3 regions of the Rhizobium sp. WW22 genome follow, and region 3 is predicted to be linked to each of the others. Evidence: predicted binding sites of a transcription regulator. Region 3 holds the regulator's gene; each other region holds the start of a gene.
What was found. The regulator LexA, encoded in region 3, represses DNA repair genes until DNA is damaged. The targets are predictions, from matches to a motif close to TGTTCNNNNTGTGTTCNG.

Region 1: the regulator LexA is predicted to act here: its motif matches at 1,536-1,553, upstream of ACK83U_RS16275 (ImuA family protein).
Region 2: the regulator LexA is predicted to act here: its motif matches at 1,642-1,659, upstream of ACK83U_RS09240 (ribonuclease T2 family protein).

What each region holds. Positions count from the first base shown of each region.
Region 1 covers NZ_CP178198.1:3,338,842-3,344,438, forward strand. Annotated here, with positions in the region: gene ACK83U_RS16270 (Y-family DNA polymerase) at 1-492, opposite strand, end outside; gene ACK83U_RS16275 (ImuA family protein) at 533-1,513, opposite strand; gene ACK83U_RS16280 (metallopeptidase family protein) at 1,788-2,225, shown strand; gene ACK83U_RS16285 (DUF1737 domain-containing protein) at 2,649-2,855, opposite strand; gene ACK83U_RS16290 (HpcH/HpaI aldolase/citrate lyase family protein) at 2,893-3,837, opposite strand; gene ACK83U_RS16295 (hypothetical protein) at 3,949-4,185, shown strand; gene leuD (3-isopropylmalate dehydratase small subunit) at 4,371-4,979, shown strand; gene ACK83U_RS16305 (sugar phosphate isomerase/epimerase family protein) at 5,261-5,597, shown strand, end outside.
Region 2 covers NZ_CP178198.1:1,861,248-1,866,844, reverse strand. Annotated here, with positions in the region: gene ACK83U_RS09250 (DMT family transporter) at 1-555, opposite strand, end outside; gene ACK83U_RS09245 (alpha/beta hydrolase) at 575-1,507, opposite strand; gene ACK83U_RS09240 (ribonuclease T2 family protein) at 1,673-2,419, shown strand; gene ettA (energy-dependent translational throttle protein EttA) at 2,545-4,194, shown strand; gene ACK83U_RS09230 (metalloregulator ArsR/SmtB family transcription factor) at 4,386-5,411, shown strand; gene metF (methylenetetrahydrofolate reductase [NAD(P)H]) at 5,413-5,597, shown strand, end outside.
Region 3 covers NZ_CP178198.1:1,273,088-1,278,684, reverse strand. Annotated here, with positions in the region: gene kdsA (3-deoxy-8-phosphooctulonate synthase) at 1-578, opposite strand, end outside; partial or broken gene ACK83U_RS06420 (VOC family protein) at 575-1,461, opposite strand; gene lexA (transcriptional repressor LexA) at 1,882-2,604, shown strand; gene ACK83U_RS06410 (ComEC/Rec2 family competence protein) at 2,585-5,053, opposite strand; gene gltA (citrate synthase) at 5,345-5,597, shown strand, end outside.

The DNA of each region.
Region 1 (5,597 bases), 1.8 Mb from region 3:
CGGTGCTGCCAGAAGGTCGCCGACCTGCTTCAGGCCCATCTTCTGCAAGGCGGCGACAATCTCCTCGCCAAGCCGAAGACATGCAACCGGCAGCGGTGCCAGTGCCTCTTCCATGGCTTCAGGCGGAACGATGCGGCTCTCGTCAAAGCGGGCGACGGCCCAGGAGAGGCCGGGCGCAGAGGAAATGGCGCCGCGCACATCGAAGCCCAGTCGGGAAATCCGGATCAAGATATCCTCAAGCAGCGCCTCTTCGCCGCCGAAAAGATGGGCGCAGCCGGTAATATCGAGAAAAAGGCCGTCCTTGCCGTCGATCGCCACCAGCGGCGTATAGCGGTCGCACCAGTCGGCGATCGCTTCCAGAAGCTTGCGATCCGCGACCGGATCCTCCTCGACGACATCGAGATCAGGACAGATCGCCTTTGCCTCGGCCACGCCCTGACCCTGCTTCAGGCCGATCATTTCAGCCCGTTCATTGAGCGCAGTCAGCCGCATGGCATTGTTCAGCTTGCCGGCACAGGCAAGCGGCGGCGCTTCAAGCCTGCCTGCCGAACGCCAGGACAGACCCCAGCGCTTGCGCGCGATCCGGTCGGTCGGCAGATGCGGGAAGGTCAGCGCCAGAATGCGCTGTGTATTCGCCGGGAAAGGCAGGGTAATGAACATCGGAGACAGGGGCAAAGCGGCGGTCATGGGCATTCCACTCCAGGATTATGGAAAGGGGCGCCGGGTTTCGGCTCTTTTCCAAGGTCAGACGAAAAGCCGGGTGACCGATGCTGCCGCCAAGCACCGATCCGTCCGGCAGGGGCCGCGCCTGTGCCGGCGCGGGTTCGACGGAAAAGCGGAAGAGGGCGCTGCTTGCTTCCTCCTCGCCTCCCTGTCGCAACAGAAACAAGGGCTGTCCCGCCGCCTTGGCCCTCAGCGCCAGGCGCCGGCTTTCGGTCAGACCGAAACGGGCGGGATTGCCGCGCACCTCCAGAATGACGACGGCAAAGGCAGCACTGCCAAGGGCTGCTTCCGCCACCCAGAGCGCATCGTCGAGCTTGCGCGGCGACGCCTGCAGGAGAGCCTGAGGCTCCAGCCCGAAATCGCCGATGCCGATGGCATAGGGCAGGCCTGCCTCCATCGTTGCCACCGTATCGCCGATCCATAGGACCGGCGACTTGGCCGCGGTCTTATCCGATGCTCGCGCATGCAGTCTCGCCGCGAGCGCCAGGGCAAAGCCGCTGGCCGCCCCGGCATCGCGCAGGCCGAGCGAGCGGATTTCCGTCAGCGCATCGAGCGGCAAACCGCCTTGCAGAGCCGCATCGAGCTCATCGACGCCGATCGGAAGGAGCGACTGTTCAAGCGTAGGCTCAGTAGGCAGGGATTTCGCACTACCCATCGCCTCTCTCACCGGCTTGTCTGCCAAAGCCTCATGCGCCGAGGCTGCCAGCGCCGGGATCGGCCTGCCTTCCAGTCGGGCAATGGTTTCACGCAGGGCAAAAAGCGTTTCCCGCGCCACGGCAGCCTCGGCCATGACGTTCACTCCAGATCGATAATGTTCCTGTTATGTTCTTATGGATTCCAGAGCTTGGAGAAAGAGTCAACACCATTTCATAAGAAAATATTCCTGTGAACCGAGCCAGATGATTTCGGTCTGTCGCCCGAAAATCCGAATCCGCTCTAGAATCAAAAAAGTAGAGCATGATGTCGATCGAAAACCGCTCAAACACTTTTCGGCATCACGCTCTATTCCGCTCTCGTAAAAGCAGCGCAAAGTCTCTATATGACCAGCCAAGGAAGGAATATTCATGGCTCGCGTTGACCAGAGCGAAGATTGGCGGGATCGCCATTCTCCCTCCATCAGCACATTCGAATCCCTGGCAATGGAGGCTTACAGCCACTTGCCGGAGGAATTCCGCTCGCTCACCGGCAACCTCGTCATTCTCATCGAGGATTTCCCGGATGACGAAGTGTTCGAGGATATGGCGCTGGAAACACCCTTCGACCTGCTCGGTCTCTTCGAAGGCCGCGGCATCTCGGAGCGCTTTACCGCCCAGACCGGCGATATGCCCAATAAGATCCGCCTCTATCGCCGGCCGATCATCGACTATTGGGCCGAGAACGATGAAACTCTCGGCGACATCATTACCCATGTCCTGATCCACGAGATCGGCCACCATTTCGGCCTGAGCGACGAGGACATGGAGCGCATCGAGGCAAGCGCCGAAGAAGCGACGGATCGGTGATATCTTTCGTCAATAAAATTTACTATCATCCGATATATTGTAGATTCACTCGCAACGGATAGGATAAAGTGACTTTAAGGATAAGCCTATTATTTAGCGCTTCATTCCTTCTCCTATTGATAATAGGAGATTACTTTAAGGTTGGCGCACCGGATCTTAATGAAAATCCTGTCACAAACTTCGCCAAGCTCATATATTTTATTGGCATCTTCAGCTCCTTCACCTTTGGCTTAGGGAGCAGCATGCTGAGCATGTCCTTACGCTCATCCCTTAGAAAGGGCGAGGACATCACGTATGTAAAAGAAAATCCGATAATCTGGCTTTTGACATGGCGTGAAGTAAAAGACGAGATAAACGCATTTAGGGCTATTTAGGCTCCAATGGCAGCCAATGCTCGTTGAAGCCCGTTCGCTCATCAACTTATTACTGCTCCGAAAGCTTCATATCCGGATCGTAATCCTTGCCGGCAACTTCCTTGACGACGGCCTGGCCGCACTCCATACGCCCGCTTGCAGAATTGAAGCCATAGGTCGGCGAGCCGTATAGCTCCCAGCCCTTGTTCAGCGCCGCACTGACCTTGTGGCAGAAGGAAGCGTCATCGGGGCCGGTGAGGAAGCGGTAGAGTTTCATTAGGGCATCTTTCGTATTTGGCCGGGCAATTCGACGGTCAGACCTCGGTGCGGGGCGCCGCTGCCGTGCCCGAAGAGCGCTGTTCGATCAGGCGAGCTTTATGAATGAGTCTTTCCGCCTGGACAAGGTGCAGCCGCTCCACCATGCGCCCGCCAAGGTTCACGACATTGAGAGTGGCGGCGCTCGGGTCGGCAAAAGCCGCAATGATGGCTTCGGCCTCGGCAATGGCAGCCTCAGCCGGGCCGAAATGCCGGTTGGCCGCCTCGATCTGGTTTGGATGGATCAGCATCTTGCCGGCAAAGCCCATGGCGACACCCTGGCCGCATTCTGCTTCGAACTCCTCGGCATTCCTGAAATCGTTGAAGACGCTGTCGATCGCCTCAAGGCCGTAAGCGCTGACGGCCAATATCACCTGCATCAGCCAGGGCACGAGATAGGGGCGACCGGGCTGCGGCAGAACGCCCGTTTCCTTTCTGAGGTCGTTGAGACCGACGACGAAACAATCGAGCCGGCTCCCTGCCGTGCGCCCGGCTTCGGCGATCGCGGCCGCATTCAGGATGCCGCGCGGCGTCTCGATCATGGCCCAGATACGCAAGTCTTCCGGTGCATCGGCTTCCGCAAGCCGGTCACTGACATCGCTTACGTCCTGCGGCTCGTCCACCTTCGGCAGCAACACCGCATCCGGCTCCAGCTCCGTAACCAGCGCCAGGTCATCGGCACCGAAATTGGAGGAGAGCGCATTGATACGGATGATCCGCTCCCTGCCGGGAAGCGGCGAGACCGCAAAGAAGGCCCGGAGATTCTCCCGCGCCTCGGCCTTTTTCTCCGGCGAAACCGAATCCTCGAGATCGAAGATGACCGCGTCGCATTCGAGGCTCGAAAGCTTGTCCAGCGCGCGTCGGTTGATAGCGGGAACGCTCAAGACCGATCGGCGCAGACGGGCGGGACGGGACGAAGGGCTTTGGCTCGCAGATTGGCTCATTGTGCCGTTTTGCCGCGCTTTTAATCGGCAGGCAAGTCAACAAAAAGCCATGCTCCTCTTGCAGATGACAATCATGAGGGCCACATTGCTTGATGTAGAGAGGTCTCGACCATGCAGAATATTCGTTCCCTGTTCATCGCACTTGCCGGTATCACCGTGTTTGCAGCCATGGCGCTGTTTACCGTTTCGGTCACGCTCGCCGTCGGCGCTATCCTTACCGTGCTGATGGCAGCCCGCGCGATTTCGCTGCGCATGAAGCCGGCCCCGGTGCACGCCAAGGCGAAGACGAACGGCCAGCGCGAAATGCGCATCTGGAACGACGGTCGCGGCACGATCATCGACCTCTAGGATTGAAAGCAGGGCAGGGCGGTCTATCCGGCGGGCCTATGTGTGCGATCAGGCCTCGTCCTGAAGGGCACGACGACCCAAAGCGCCGCGTTTTAGAGCATTTCCAAGATTTTCCTTCATTTCGGGCCGGATTTGCTCTATTGGCAGGATAATTCGTGCTTAGACGAGAATGAAGGCAGGACCCCATGGACAAGTTCGTGAAGTTGACCGGTGTCGCAGCACCCCTCCCGGTCGTCAATGTCGATACCGACATGATCATCCCGAAGGATTATCTGAAGACCATCAAGCGCACGGGTCTCGGCAAGGGGCTCTTCGCTGAAGCCCGCTACAATGAAGACGGTTCTCCGAACCCGGATTTCGTGCTGAACAAGCCGGCCTATCAGAATGCCAAGATCCTCGTCGCCGGCGATAATTTCGGCTGCGGCTCCTCGCGTGAGCATGCTCCCTGGGCGCTTCTCGATTTCGGCATCCGCTGCGTTATTTCAACCAGCTTCGCTGACATCTTCTACAACAACTGCTTCAAGAACGGCATCCTGCCGATCAAGGTCAGCCAGGAAGAGCTCGACAAGCTGATGGACGACGCCTCGCGCGGCTCCAACGCCATTCTGACGGTCGATCTCGAAAACCTCGAGATCACTGGCCCGGACGGCGGCTCGCTGAAGTTCGAACTTGACGAATTCAAGCGCCACTGCCTGCTGAACGGCCTCGACGATATCGGCCTGACGCTGGAAAAATCCTCTGCGATCAGCGACTTCGAAAAGACGAACGCCGCATCGCGCCCCTGGGCTGCCTGATCGGTCTTTCCCTTATCGCATGTTTCGAAGCCGGGCCTTGCGCCCGGCTTTTTTCATGCCGGGCATATTAGACTCCCTCTCCCCGCCTGCGGGGAGAGGGGACTATCCCGCAATTATCACAGCCCAGGAGCGGAGACCGCAAATCCCGCGAAAACAGCTCAGACGCCGTCTTTCCCGCCCGCTGTAATATGATCGACAAGAAGGAGGTCCATACAGACCGCCGAGATCCTTCGGGCCGTCTCTCCCACCCTTAAATTTTCTCCACGCAATGGAGCCCCTTCATGACCTCCCTTCCCATTGTCGGCGCCGCCATGACGCTCGACGACGTCGAAATCCATCGCAACTGGCTGCTCGAAAAGCCGCGCGATCTGGAGCTGCAGAGCTTTGTCGAAGCCGAAATCCTGAACGGCGATTGGGCTCCGCTGGCCGAGCGCGCCCGCAAGCTGCTCGACGGCCATCAGGGTCGTCTCGGCATCCACGGTCCGTTCTGGGGCTTCGTCATCGCCTCGCAAGACCCGGACGTCCGCGCCGTCGTCTCCAAGCGCCTGCTGCAGGCGCTCGACGTCTGCGCCAATATCGGCGCCACGCAGATGGTCATCCATAGCCCCTATACGTCGT
Region 2 (5,597 bases), 590 kb from region 3:
CTCGCTATGGGAGACCACGCGCGTGATCATGACGTAGACGGCGACGCAAAACGCGGTGACGATAGGAAGCAAGGCGAAAAAGCCGACTTCCTGAAAGCTTGGCTGGATGATCAGCATCGCGCCGAAAAAGCCGACGGCACAGGCGGTATAACGCCGCCAGCCGATGGTTTCCTTCAGGAAGACGCTGCTGAGGATGGTGAGTATCATCGGCTCGACGAAGAAGATGGCAATGGCATCGGCCACTTCCATCACCTGCAGCGTGGTCACGAACGACACCATGGACAGCGTGAGCACGGCGGCACGGATGGCATGGACGCCGCTGCGTCGCCAACTCCACACGCCCCATTTCCCGCGCATTGCCATCATGGGGAGCGCAAAAAGAGCCTGGAAGATGAAGCGGGCGGCGGTCACTTCGCCCGGCGGAATCGTGGTCGCCGCGAGCTTGGAGAAGATATCCATGACTGGCGAGAGGACGACGGAGAGAAACATCGTCACCAAACCGAAGGTCAGCTCCGACTGCAGCAATCGCGCCGAGGAGCCGCTGGAGGTGTTCATTGTGGAATTCCCATGAGAATCAGTTGTTTGCCGTTACCCTCTTGCACCAGTCGGCGAAGTTGGAAATGGCTTTTTCGGCACCGATTTCGCTGAGAGTCTCGTGCCGCATGTCGGGATAGATTTCAGTGGTGATACGAGAGAAGCCGGCTCTTTTCAAATGATTTGCCAGCCAGGAAATCGCTTTCGCGCCGTCGGTCGCGGGATCCTTGCCACCGCCGACGAGATGAATCGGCATGTCGCGGCGGAGACGATTGAGATGCGCCTTCTGTGGTGCGCGGAAGGTAAGTTCAAACAGGTCGAGCCAGAGCGAGACCGAGGCATCGAAGCCGCAAAGCGGATCGGCGATATATTTGTCCACCTGCTCGGGAATGCGCGAGAGCCAGTCGAAATCGGTGCGGCGGTTGGCGATCGATTTACCCCACGTGCCGAAGGTCAGTTTCGGCAGCGGTCCACTCGGGACGTCCGATCCCTTAAACATGCGCTCCGTTTTGAGGATGAGTTGGGCGGCGCGGCCGGCGAGGCCCGGATTGAAATTGGAATTCCAGACCGTGACGGCATCGAACTTGGCTGGATGCGTGACCACAGTATTCAGGCTAATCAACCCGCCCATGGAATGCCCGAACAGGATGATAGGCAGATCAGGATGGGAGCTTGCGGCAAGCTCGCGCATTGCGAGCACATCGGCGATCACCTGCTCGACACCATTTCTCCGGGCAAAGCGGCCGATGGGGGCATCAGGGGCCGTCGTCTCGCCATGGCCGCGATGATCGTGAGCATAGACATGAAAGCCTCGGCCCGCCATCGCATCCGCGAAGACCTCGTATCGGCGGGAATGCTCGGCGAGACCGTGCGATATCAGCAGGATGCCGCGAGCATCGGTTGCCGCCGGCAAATGATGATAGGCAAGGGTTGCGCCTGTCGGACTTTTCAGGCGCTGCGTCTCGGCGAACATATATTGGCTCCTCCCCAGTTAGACGAAAGGTTATCCTCCGCTCGATTGCAATGGATAGGTGGTAAAGCTCACAGAAATAAATCTTTCCGAGCGCCGTGATTCAGGATTGCGCCTGCTCGCTCAAACTGCTTATTTGTTCCCATAATGTTCTAGTTGGAGGCAGGAATGAAGCAGTGGCTTCGAGTATTTGCAGTTGTACTTCTTTCGGTCGGAACGGCGGCGAGCGCCATGGCTCAGGAACATAGCCGCGGACGGACGCGCTTTATCCTGGCGGCGAGCTGGGAGCCGGCATTTTGTCAGACGAACCAGAAAAAGGTGGAATGCCGGAACCAGTCGTCGAACAATCATGATGCCACGAATTTTTCTCTGCATGGCCTCTGGCCGATGCGGCAGGAATATTGCGATGTTTCCGAGGATCTGAAGCAGGCGGATCGTGGCCGCGACTGGAAGGATCTGCCTGCCGTGCAGCTTTCCCAAGACGTGAAGGCGAAGCTGGACAAGGCAATGCCAGGCACTCAATCCGGCCTGGAGCGGCATGAATGGATCAAGCACGGCACCTGCACGAAGCTCAGCGCCGACCAATATTTCTCCATCGCCGCTGGCCTGATCGCCGAACTCAATACGTCTGCCGTGCGGGATCTTTTCGCGCAGAATATCGGCAAGGAGCTGGATGCCGAAAGCATCAAGGCGGCCTTTGATCAGAGCTTCGGCGAGGGCGCCAATGCGCGCATCAAGATGAGCTGCCGCCGCGTCGGCGATGTCCGAATGATTTCGGAGCTGACCATCGGTCTCTCCGAAGATGCGATCGATCCCCAGCAGGGCAGTGAGCCGCGGCTCGCCAAACTGATCCAGGGGGCCGGCAGTACCTCCTTCGGCTGTGATCGGGGTGTGGTGGACGCGGCCGGTTTCTGAGAAAATACGGCCTTTCTGACGCGGATAATGCCCTCGGACAAGGTTTCGCCGTTGCCCGAGGGCGGGGTTTCGCCTACATAGCGGCACAAATCGCAACGCTATTCGCCCGTGGAGCAACCCAAGCTATGGCACGTCAGTTCATTTATCATATGGCCGGTCTGAATAAGTCCTATGGCGCCAAGAAGATTCTCGAGAATATCCATCTCTCCTTCTACCCCGATGCCAAGATCGGTATTCTCGGCCCGAACGGTGCAGGTAAGTCGACCGTGCTGCGCATCATGGCCGGCCTCGACAAGGAATATACCGGCGAAGCCTGGCTGGCCGAAGGCGCCACCATCGGCTACCTGGCGCAGGAGCCTCAGCTCGATCCCAACAAGACGGTTTTCGAAAACGTCATGGAAGGCGTTGCCAAGAAAACCGAAATCCTCAATCGCTACAACGAATTGATGATGAACTATTCCGACGAGACCGCGGAAGAGGGCGCCAAGCTCCAGGATATCATCGACAGCCAGAACCTTTGGGATCTGGAAAGCCAGGTGGAGATGGCGATGGAAGCCTTGTGCTGCCCGCCGCGCGATGCCGAAGTCACCAGCCTTTCAGGCGGTGAGCGCCGCCGTATCGCACTATGCCGTCTGCTTCTCTCGCAGCCAGACCTGCTGCTGCTCGACGAACCGACCAACCATCTCGACGCTGAGACCATTGCCTGGCTGGAAAAGCACCTGCGCGACTATCCGGGCGCCGTGATGATGATCACCCACGACCGCTACTTCCTCGACAATGTTACCGGCTGGATTCTCGAACTCGACCGCGGTCGTGGCATTCCCTACGAAGGCAACTATTCCGCCTATCTGCGGGCCAAGGCCAAGCGCATGCAGCAGGAAGCCCGCGAAGAAGCTGGCCGCCAGAAGGCGATCAGCCGTGAGCAGGAATGGATTGCCTCCAGCCCCAAGGCCCGCCAGGCCAAGTCCAAGGCGCGTATCAACGCTTACGAACAGCTGGTCGATGCTGCCGAAAATCAGCGTCCCGGTGATGCGCAGATCATCATTCCGGTCAGCGAGCGTCTCGGCCAGGTGGTGATCGAGATGGAGGGCATCACCAAGGGCTTCGAAGGCCGCACGCTGATCAATGATCTGTCGATCAAGCTGCCGCCCGGCGGCATCGTTGGCATCATTGGCCCGAACGGCGCCGGCAAGACGACCCTGTTCAAGATGATCACCGGGCAGGAAAAGCCGGATGCCGGCACGGTCCGCATCGGCGAGACGGTGCATCTCAGCTATGTCGACCAGAGCCGCGATGCGCTTGACGGCAATAAGACGGTATGGGAGGAGATCTCCGGCGGCGCCGAAGTCATCAAGCTCGGCAAGTTCGACATGAACTCGCGCGCCTATTGTGGCGCCTTTAACTTCAAGGGCGGCGACCAGCAGCAGAAGGTCGGCAATCTCTCTGGCGGTCAGCGCAACCGCGTTCACCTGGCCAAGATGTTGAAGGCTGGCGGCAACGTGCTTCTGCTCGACGAACCAACCAACGACCTGGATACGGAAACGCTGGGGGCGCTGGAAAGCGCGCTTGAAAACTTCGCGGGCTGCGCCATCATCATCAGCCACGATCGCATGTTCCTCGACCGCCTGGCCACGCACATCCTGGCCTTTGAAGGCGAAGGCCATGTCGAATGGTTCGAAGGCAATTTCGAAGATTACGAGCAGGACAAGATTCGCCGTCTCGGCCCCGATGCCCTTAATCCGGGCAGCCAGGCGCATAAGCGCCTGACACGCTGAGCTCCCGGTTTGGCTCTTTGAAAACCCCGGCTTGTCCGGGGTTTTCGTTTATGTAGCAATCGCCCTCGATATTCTGTTTTCGCCGGAAACTAACGGATTTCCGACGTCGAACTCCCTTGGCTAGCCGATTGGCTCTTGCCAAGAAAACCCAAATCACATAAAGATATCTTTATATCTTGATTGGGTGCGGAATGACAGATCTGGTTAAACTCGGCTTGGATGACGTAGTGGACGTGTTGAAGGCGGTCGGAGAGCCGACGAGGCTGCGTCTTCTCGCGCTTCTTGCTGCCGGCGATCTCACGGTGACCGATCTTACCGAAATCCTTGGCCAGTCGCAGCCGCGCATTTCCCGGCATTTGAAGCTGCTCGGCGAAGCCGGTCTGATTGATCGTTATCAGGAAGGCGCCTGGGCTTACTTCCGGCTGAAGCAGGAGGGCAAGGCCGTGACGCTGGCCCGCAGCCTCCTGCGCCATACCGCAGAAAAGGATACGGTGCTGCTGCGTGACGGGGAACGTCTTGCTTCCGTGAAGCGCATCCGGGCCGAACGCGCCCAGGCCTATTTCAGCCGCAATGCCGCCGAGTGGGATGAACTGCGTCGTCTCCATGTCGCCGACGAGGATGTCGACAAGGCGCTGATCGACCTGATCGGCCCGCAACCAATCGACTCCTTCCTGGATCTCGGCACCGGCACGGGCCGGATGCTGCAGCTTCTGACCGGGCATTACCGCCGCGCCATCGGCATCGATGCCAGCCGTGACATGCTGGCGGTCGCTCGCGCCAATCTCGACCGGGCCAACATCACAAGCGCCTCCGTGCGGCATGGCGATATTTTCAACCTGCCGCTCGAGCAGCAGGATTTTGATCTCATCACCATCCACCAGGTGCTGCATTTCCTTGATCAGCCGGAGGTTGCGATCAATGAGGCCGCACGAATGCTGCGACCCGGCGGCCGGCTTGTCATCATCGATCTCGCGCCGCACGGGCTTGAATATCTGCGTGACGAGCATGCGCATCTGCGCCTCGGTTTCTCGCATCAGGCCATGTCGGATTGGCTGAAACTGGCGGGGCTAGATGTGGAGCGCGTGCAGGATCTTCATTCGGGGAGGGAAGGCGGACAGGCGCTGACCGTCACCATCTGGCTGGCGCGCGACCCGCGGTTGCTGATTGCGTCCGACCAGGGCCAGCAGTCATCCCCCATTCTTGCCGGGAGAGTTTGACATGTCTTCGAGATCAGAAAGCCATAATGCGGGTATCCGCATCTCCTTCGAGTTTTTTCCGCCCAAGTCGGAAGAGGCCGAGCAGCAGCTGTGGAACACCGTCGAGGAACTCAGCGATTGGGACCCTGAATTCGTTTCTGTGACCTATGGAGCGGGCGGCTCGACCAAGGCGCCGACGCTTTCCGC
Region 3 (5,597 bases):
GCCATGATCGGCAGCGAGCGCATGTCGGAAACAAGCGTATTGTAACCAAAGGAGGCGCCGCGCTCGCAAAGAAGAATATTCGGATTGCCGCTTTCGTTCAGCTTGGCAAGCACGTTCTTCATATCCCATGGCGCCAGGAACTGGCCCTTCTTGACGTTGACCACGCGGCCGGTCTTGGCAGCGGCAACCAAAAGGTCTGTCTGGCGCGACAGGAAAGCCGGGATCTGCAGTATATCGACCGTCTTGGAAACGATGGCGCACTGCTCTTCCGTGTGGATGTCGGTCAGGACCGGGAAGCCATATTCCTTCTTCAGGTCTTCAAAGACTTCCAGCGCCTTTTCCAGCCCGATGCCGCGCTTGCCCGACAGCGATGTACGGTTCGCCTTGTCGAAGGAGGACTTGTAGACGAGGCCGATGCCCAGCTTGCCGCAAAGTTCCTTCAAAACGCCGGCAACCATGAAAGCATGGTCGCGGCTTTCCATCTGGCAGGGACCGGCGATCAGCGACAGCTTTGCAGTATTGGAAAAAAGGACCTTGGAGGCGCCCTCGCCGACGGTGACTTCGGAATTTGTGCTCATTTTATCTCCTCAAAGGCGAACAATGCGCCCTGACCGGGCGCCAACCTCGCCAATAGACGATTGTTCTTACGCGTATAGGTGACGCCGTTAGCAGTGAAATGCGACGATGTCACGGAAAGATCGCGCGTTTTGAAAAGGATTGCCCGCGCCCTGAGCCCCGGATCATTCGTGCGAACAGGCAGATCATAGAATGCCTCCATTCCTTCCGGCGTCAAAATCTCGAGATCGGCATTGGCAGTCCTGATCGTCAGGCCAAAGGAATGTTCCATAATGCGTGGGTCGCCGACAACCTCTTCGAAGAAACCGCGATAGACCGCCGGCTTCGGCGCGCAAAGCGCTACCCGCGCGATACCAGTCACGCCGTTCTCGTGACGCTCGAGCGCGCTGCGATCAGCCGGCAGCGGATTGATGCGCTGACAGCAGAAAGCGAGAAAATCCGGCGCGCGCAGATCGGCGGCAAGGGCAAGACGAAAGCCTGCCGTGGTTTCGGTTCCATCCGGCATCTCATCGGACGGGAGAAATCCAGCATTCGCCCCGCCGAAATCGCCGCCGCGTTGAAACGCTTGTCATCCGCCACCGCATCATCCGTACCGAATACCACGGCCGAGAAGCCATCATCCCCCACCCGGAAACGATAAGCCTGATCGCGCGCGACGAAAACATTGCCATCCACGATGCTCTTCTCGCATTGCTCCGGAGATGCGACGCCCAGAGGTTCGAGATAGGTTTTATCGGCAAGGAAGACGCAGGCATTCTGAGTGCCAAAGGGATGGCACGCATCTGGAGCCACGGTGAAACCGAGCTTGCCGAGACGTTCGCGCGCCAGAGCGATGTTGACGGTCGGCAGCACGAGATGATCCAGCGGATGCGGAGACGAAATCATGGCTTCTCCTGTTTGCTTGCGGAAGCAGATTTGCGCCCATCCCCCAAGCAATTCAAGATGGAAGGATGGAACATCCCGAAGCACACGACATGGATCGAAGGCGATCTCGCAAACGTGATTGCTGATTCTCTCCCATAGCCGGCTCATGCAGTAGCGCGGCACTTTGATCCAAATGCTGGGCGCACGGACTGAACGACAAGGCCCTGGAAGCGAACAGAGCGGCATTTCTCATATTTTTCCATGGGTTAACGCAGATATGGCGCCTCGATGTTCCGATCCGATCCATTCGCAAATGGTAATTATTTAACTGCCCCCACAAGGCTTTACCGAAATTTAAGCACTTGCGGAACACATATGGAACATATAGTGTCCGTTCTGGATTTGTTTCACGGCTTTTCTTGATTCTGAGGTTCCAAGACGATGTTGACGCGCAAGCAGCAGGAACTGCTTCTCTTCATTCACGAACGCATGAAGGAATCCGGTGTTCCGCCATCCTTCGACGAGATGAAGGATGCACTGGATCTGGCATCCAAATCCGGCATTCACCGCCTGATCACGGCGCTGGAGGAGCGAGGTTTCATCCGCAGGCTGCCGAACCGGGCCAGAGCGCTCGAAGTCATCAAGCTTCCCGACGCCTATAATCCGAGCCTGCAACAGCGCCGCGGTTTTTCGCCCAGCGTCATCGAGGGCAGCCTCGGCAAGCCGCAGCCCGTTGCCCCGCCCGCTCCGTCGAAAGTGGCAAATGACGATCACAACGGCTCGGCGTCCGTACCTGTGATGGGCCGCATCGCCGCCGGCGTTCCGATCTCGGCAATCCAGAACAATACGCACGACATTACCGTTCCCGCCGACATGCTCGGCTCCGGCGAACATTATGCGCTCGAAGTTCGCGGGGATTCGATGATCGATGCCGGAATTTTCGACGGCGACACGGTCATCATCCGCAATTCGACGACGGCCAATCCCGGCGATATCGTCGTTGCACTCGTCGACGATGAAGAAGCTACCTTGAAGCGCTTCCGTCGCAAGGGTGCCTCCATCGCGCTGGAAGCCGCCAACCCAGCCTATGAAACCCGCATCTTCGGGCCGGATCGCGTCAAAGTTCAGGGCAAGCTCGTCGGCCTTATTCGTCGCTATCACTGACCGGTGAATTGTCCAGAACTGGTGGTGCCTTTGCAATTGGCGCGTCGAATTTGTCGGTGCGCCAATCATAGGTTCGATGCCTGGTCCATGGGCGCTGCGGGTTGTTGAATGCGGCTGAGATGATGGGCTTGTCTACGGAAAGCACCATTTCGATGGAGCCGGTTTTGCGCAATGTCGCACCGGTTATGAGCGTTGCTCCGGAGCGGCAATGGTCCAGCCGCAGCCGGATTGGCGTCACGATAATATTCCCGGTGTCGCAAGCCGTGGGCAGATAGGCTGCGTTCTCGATGGTGACCAATATCGCGCCGTTTTCGAGCATGGCGACACACCATGCTCCCTTCTGACAGGCAAAGCTGCCTTGCATGGTGCGGTCTAAAGCTTCTTCCATTGCGGTGCGGACCGCCTTCTGCTCGTCATTGCTTAATCGCTTATGCCGATCCGTCTTGCTGATCTGCGGAAGCCGGCTATCGGTCGGGAGCATGGTCGGCGGTTGATGTTCGGCCGCGACGAGCGCTTTCTGCCATTGCTCGAAGATGAAGGCCTGCGGTCTCTCGCGATTGGTGGCGAGGATATCGTTCTGGCGCAAGGCAACCAGAATGCCATCTTCCGAGATCATCAGATCCGGCTTCGGCACACCAGAGCCGAACGCGGCTACACCGACAGATGACAGCAGCAGCAACAGGCCCAGATGGCGAAGCCGGGTCCGCAGCATGCTCATGGTCAGGAAGCCAGCGATGAAAGTCGGCATCAGCCAGCCGGGCTGGCGACCGAAGGTAATGTCACCTCCCCACCCAGCCACCGTTTTTGCAACAGCGATCACAAGCTCCAGTCCCTCACCGGTGACTTTCCAGAACGGTCCATCGATTCCGAAAGGCATCAGCAGCATCGCCATCATACCGAAGGGCATGACGATGAAAGAGACGACGGGCATGGCCGCAAGGTTGGCAGCAAGTCCATATGTCGCCAACCGGTGAAAATGCTCGATCGAGAAAATGGCCGTCGACGCACCGCCGATGAACGAGGTCGACATCACGCCTCCAAAGAAGCGTGTGACGAACAGTAGCGGACTTAACAGACGGATGCGCGGCAGGATGTTTTCGCGATGCCGCCGTCGTTTCCAGAGCGAATAGCCTGATACCAGCGCCAGCGTAGCGGCGTAAGACATCTGGAAACTCGGACCGAGTACCTGAGACGGTGACAAGACTAGGATGACGATGGCTGAGAGCGCCACATTGCGCAAGCTGATGGATGGCCTGTCGAAAAGCACGGCCACCAGCATGATCGCCATCATGATGAAGGCGCGTTCGGCGGAGACGCCGAATCCGGAAATGAGGTAATAGGCCGTTACCGTTAGAAGCGCGCCGAAGGCTGCGAACTTCTTCGTCGGCCAAGCCTGGACGACACCGGGAAACAGGCTGAACAAATAGCGCAGACCGACATAGAAAATGCCAGCCGACAGCGCCATGTTGAGGCCGGAAATTGCAATGATGTGGGTCAGGCCGGCAATTCTCAGGGCTTCGGTCGTATCCTTCGAGATCGCACGTCTCTCATCGGTGACAAGCGCCGCTGCAAAGGCGCCGGTATCTCCTGGCAAGGTTTGCCTGATGCGGTCGCCGATGCTATTGCGCAGGCCAGCGAGCCAGATATCGGCCGCATCTAGTAACGAGCCGGCGGCATTATCACTAGATGGTGATAATAATTCCGGCGTTCCGTAGGCAAAGCCATTCGCGCCGATGCCGTTGAAATAGGAGCTGAAGGCAAAATCGTTGAGACCCGCCAATGCCGGTCCGGCCGGAGGCGTCAGGCGCGCCCTGCCCCGGATCCGATCCCCCAGATCGAACGGCTCCGCCTGCTTGCGCACGAAGACCGTAACCCGCTGCGGCGCGCGGCGGATAGAGGGTTTTTCCGTTGCCTCGACGCGGACGATATAGCGCCAGCGCCCATTGTCATAGGATTCCCGTCGCTCGATCTGCCCGGTCACGGTCGTCGTCACGGCCGAGTCGAGCATGACGGTGGAAACCCGCCAACTTTCCCACTGCGCGAGCGCCAGGCCCAGGCAGATGAGCATACCGGCGAAAAGCGTGTGATGAAGCAGCCTGCCCGCATCGCGCTTTAGCAAAAAGCCCAAAGCAAACAGAACGAGGCCTGCGAGAAACGCCTGCGGAGGCGGATCGACTTGCGCCTCGAACCAGATAATCGCACCCAAACCCATATAGATCGGCGCGAAAAGAACAGCGCGGCCATGGGCTGCCTCCTCCGCAATCAAGCCGAGGACAGCGGTTCCAAGGCGCTTCGGAACACGCAGCAAACGCGACGTCAGCGGCGCCTGATCCTGTGTTCGTTCCCATTGTTGTGCTTTGGCGCGGAGGATAATGGTGGCGGAAAAGGCGTGAGGTTGCGGAGACGCGGTGACGTCCCTGCTCTCTTCCTGCTGGTCGGATGCCTCCAAATTAGGCACTCGCTGACTGCCCCCGCACCAAATTACAGCTTCTGCGCGATTTGTGCCGTCACCATCCAGTGAATTCAACTGAAATCGGCGGGAACAAAGCTCAATTGGACCGGTTTCCCGGCGTAGCATACGAAAGGACGCTTCTGCAGTGCCCAAAAGTTGATACTGCATTGCACAATTTGGCGTTAGGATAACTTGGCATTAGGCTCTGGATCATATAGCTAGTCGGTAGTCGCTTAACCTTTTGGCGCTTTTTATGGCGTCAATCCCGCCAAATCTTGGAGGATCAGCATGACGGAACAAAGCGCGAAACTAACTTGGGGTGAAAAGACGGTGGACCTGCCGGTCAAGACCGGAACCATCGGCCCGAGTGTCATTGATATTGGTGCCCTTTACAAGAACACCTCCACTTTCACTTACGATCCTGGTTTCACCTCCACCGCATCGTGCGAGTCGAGCATCACCTATATCGATGGCGACGAAGGCGTTCTGCTGCACCGCGGCTATCCGATCGATCAGCTGGCCGAACACGGCGATTTCCTCG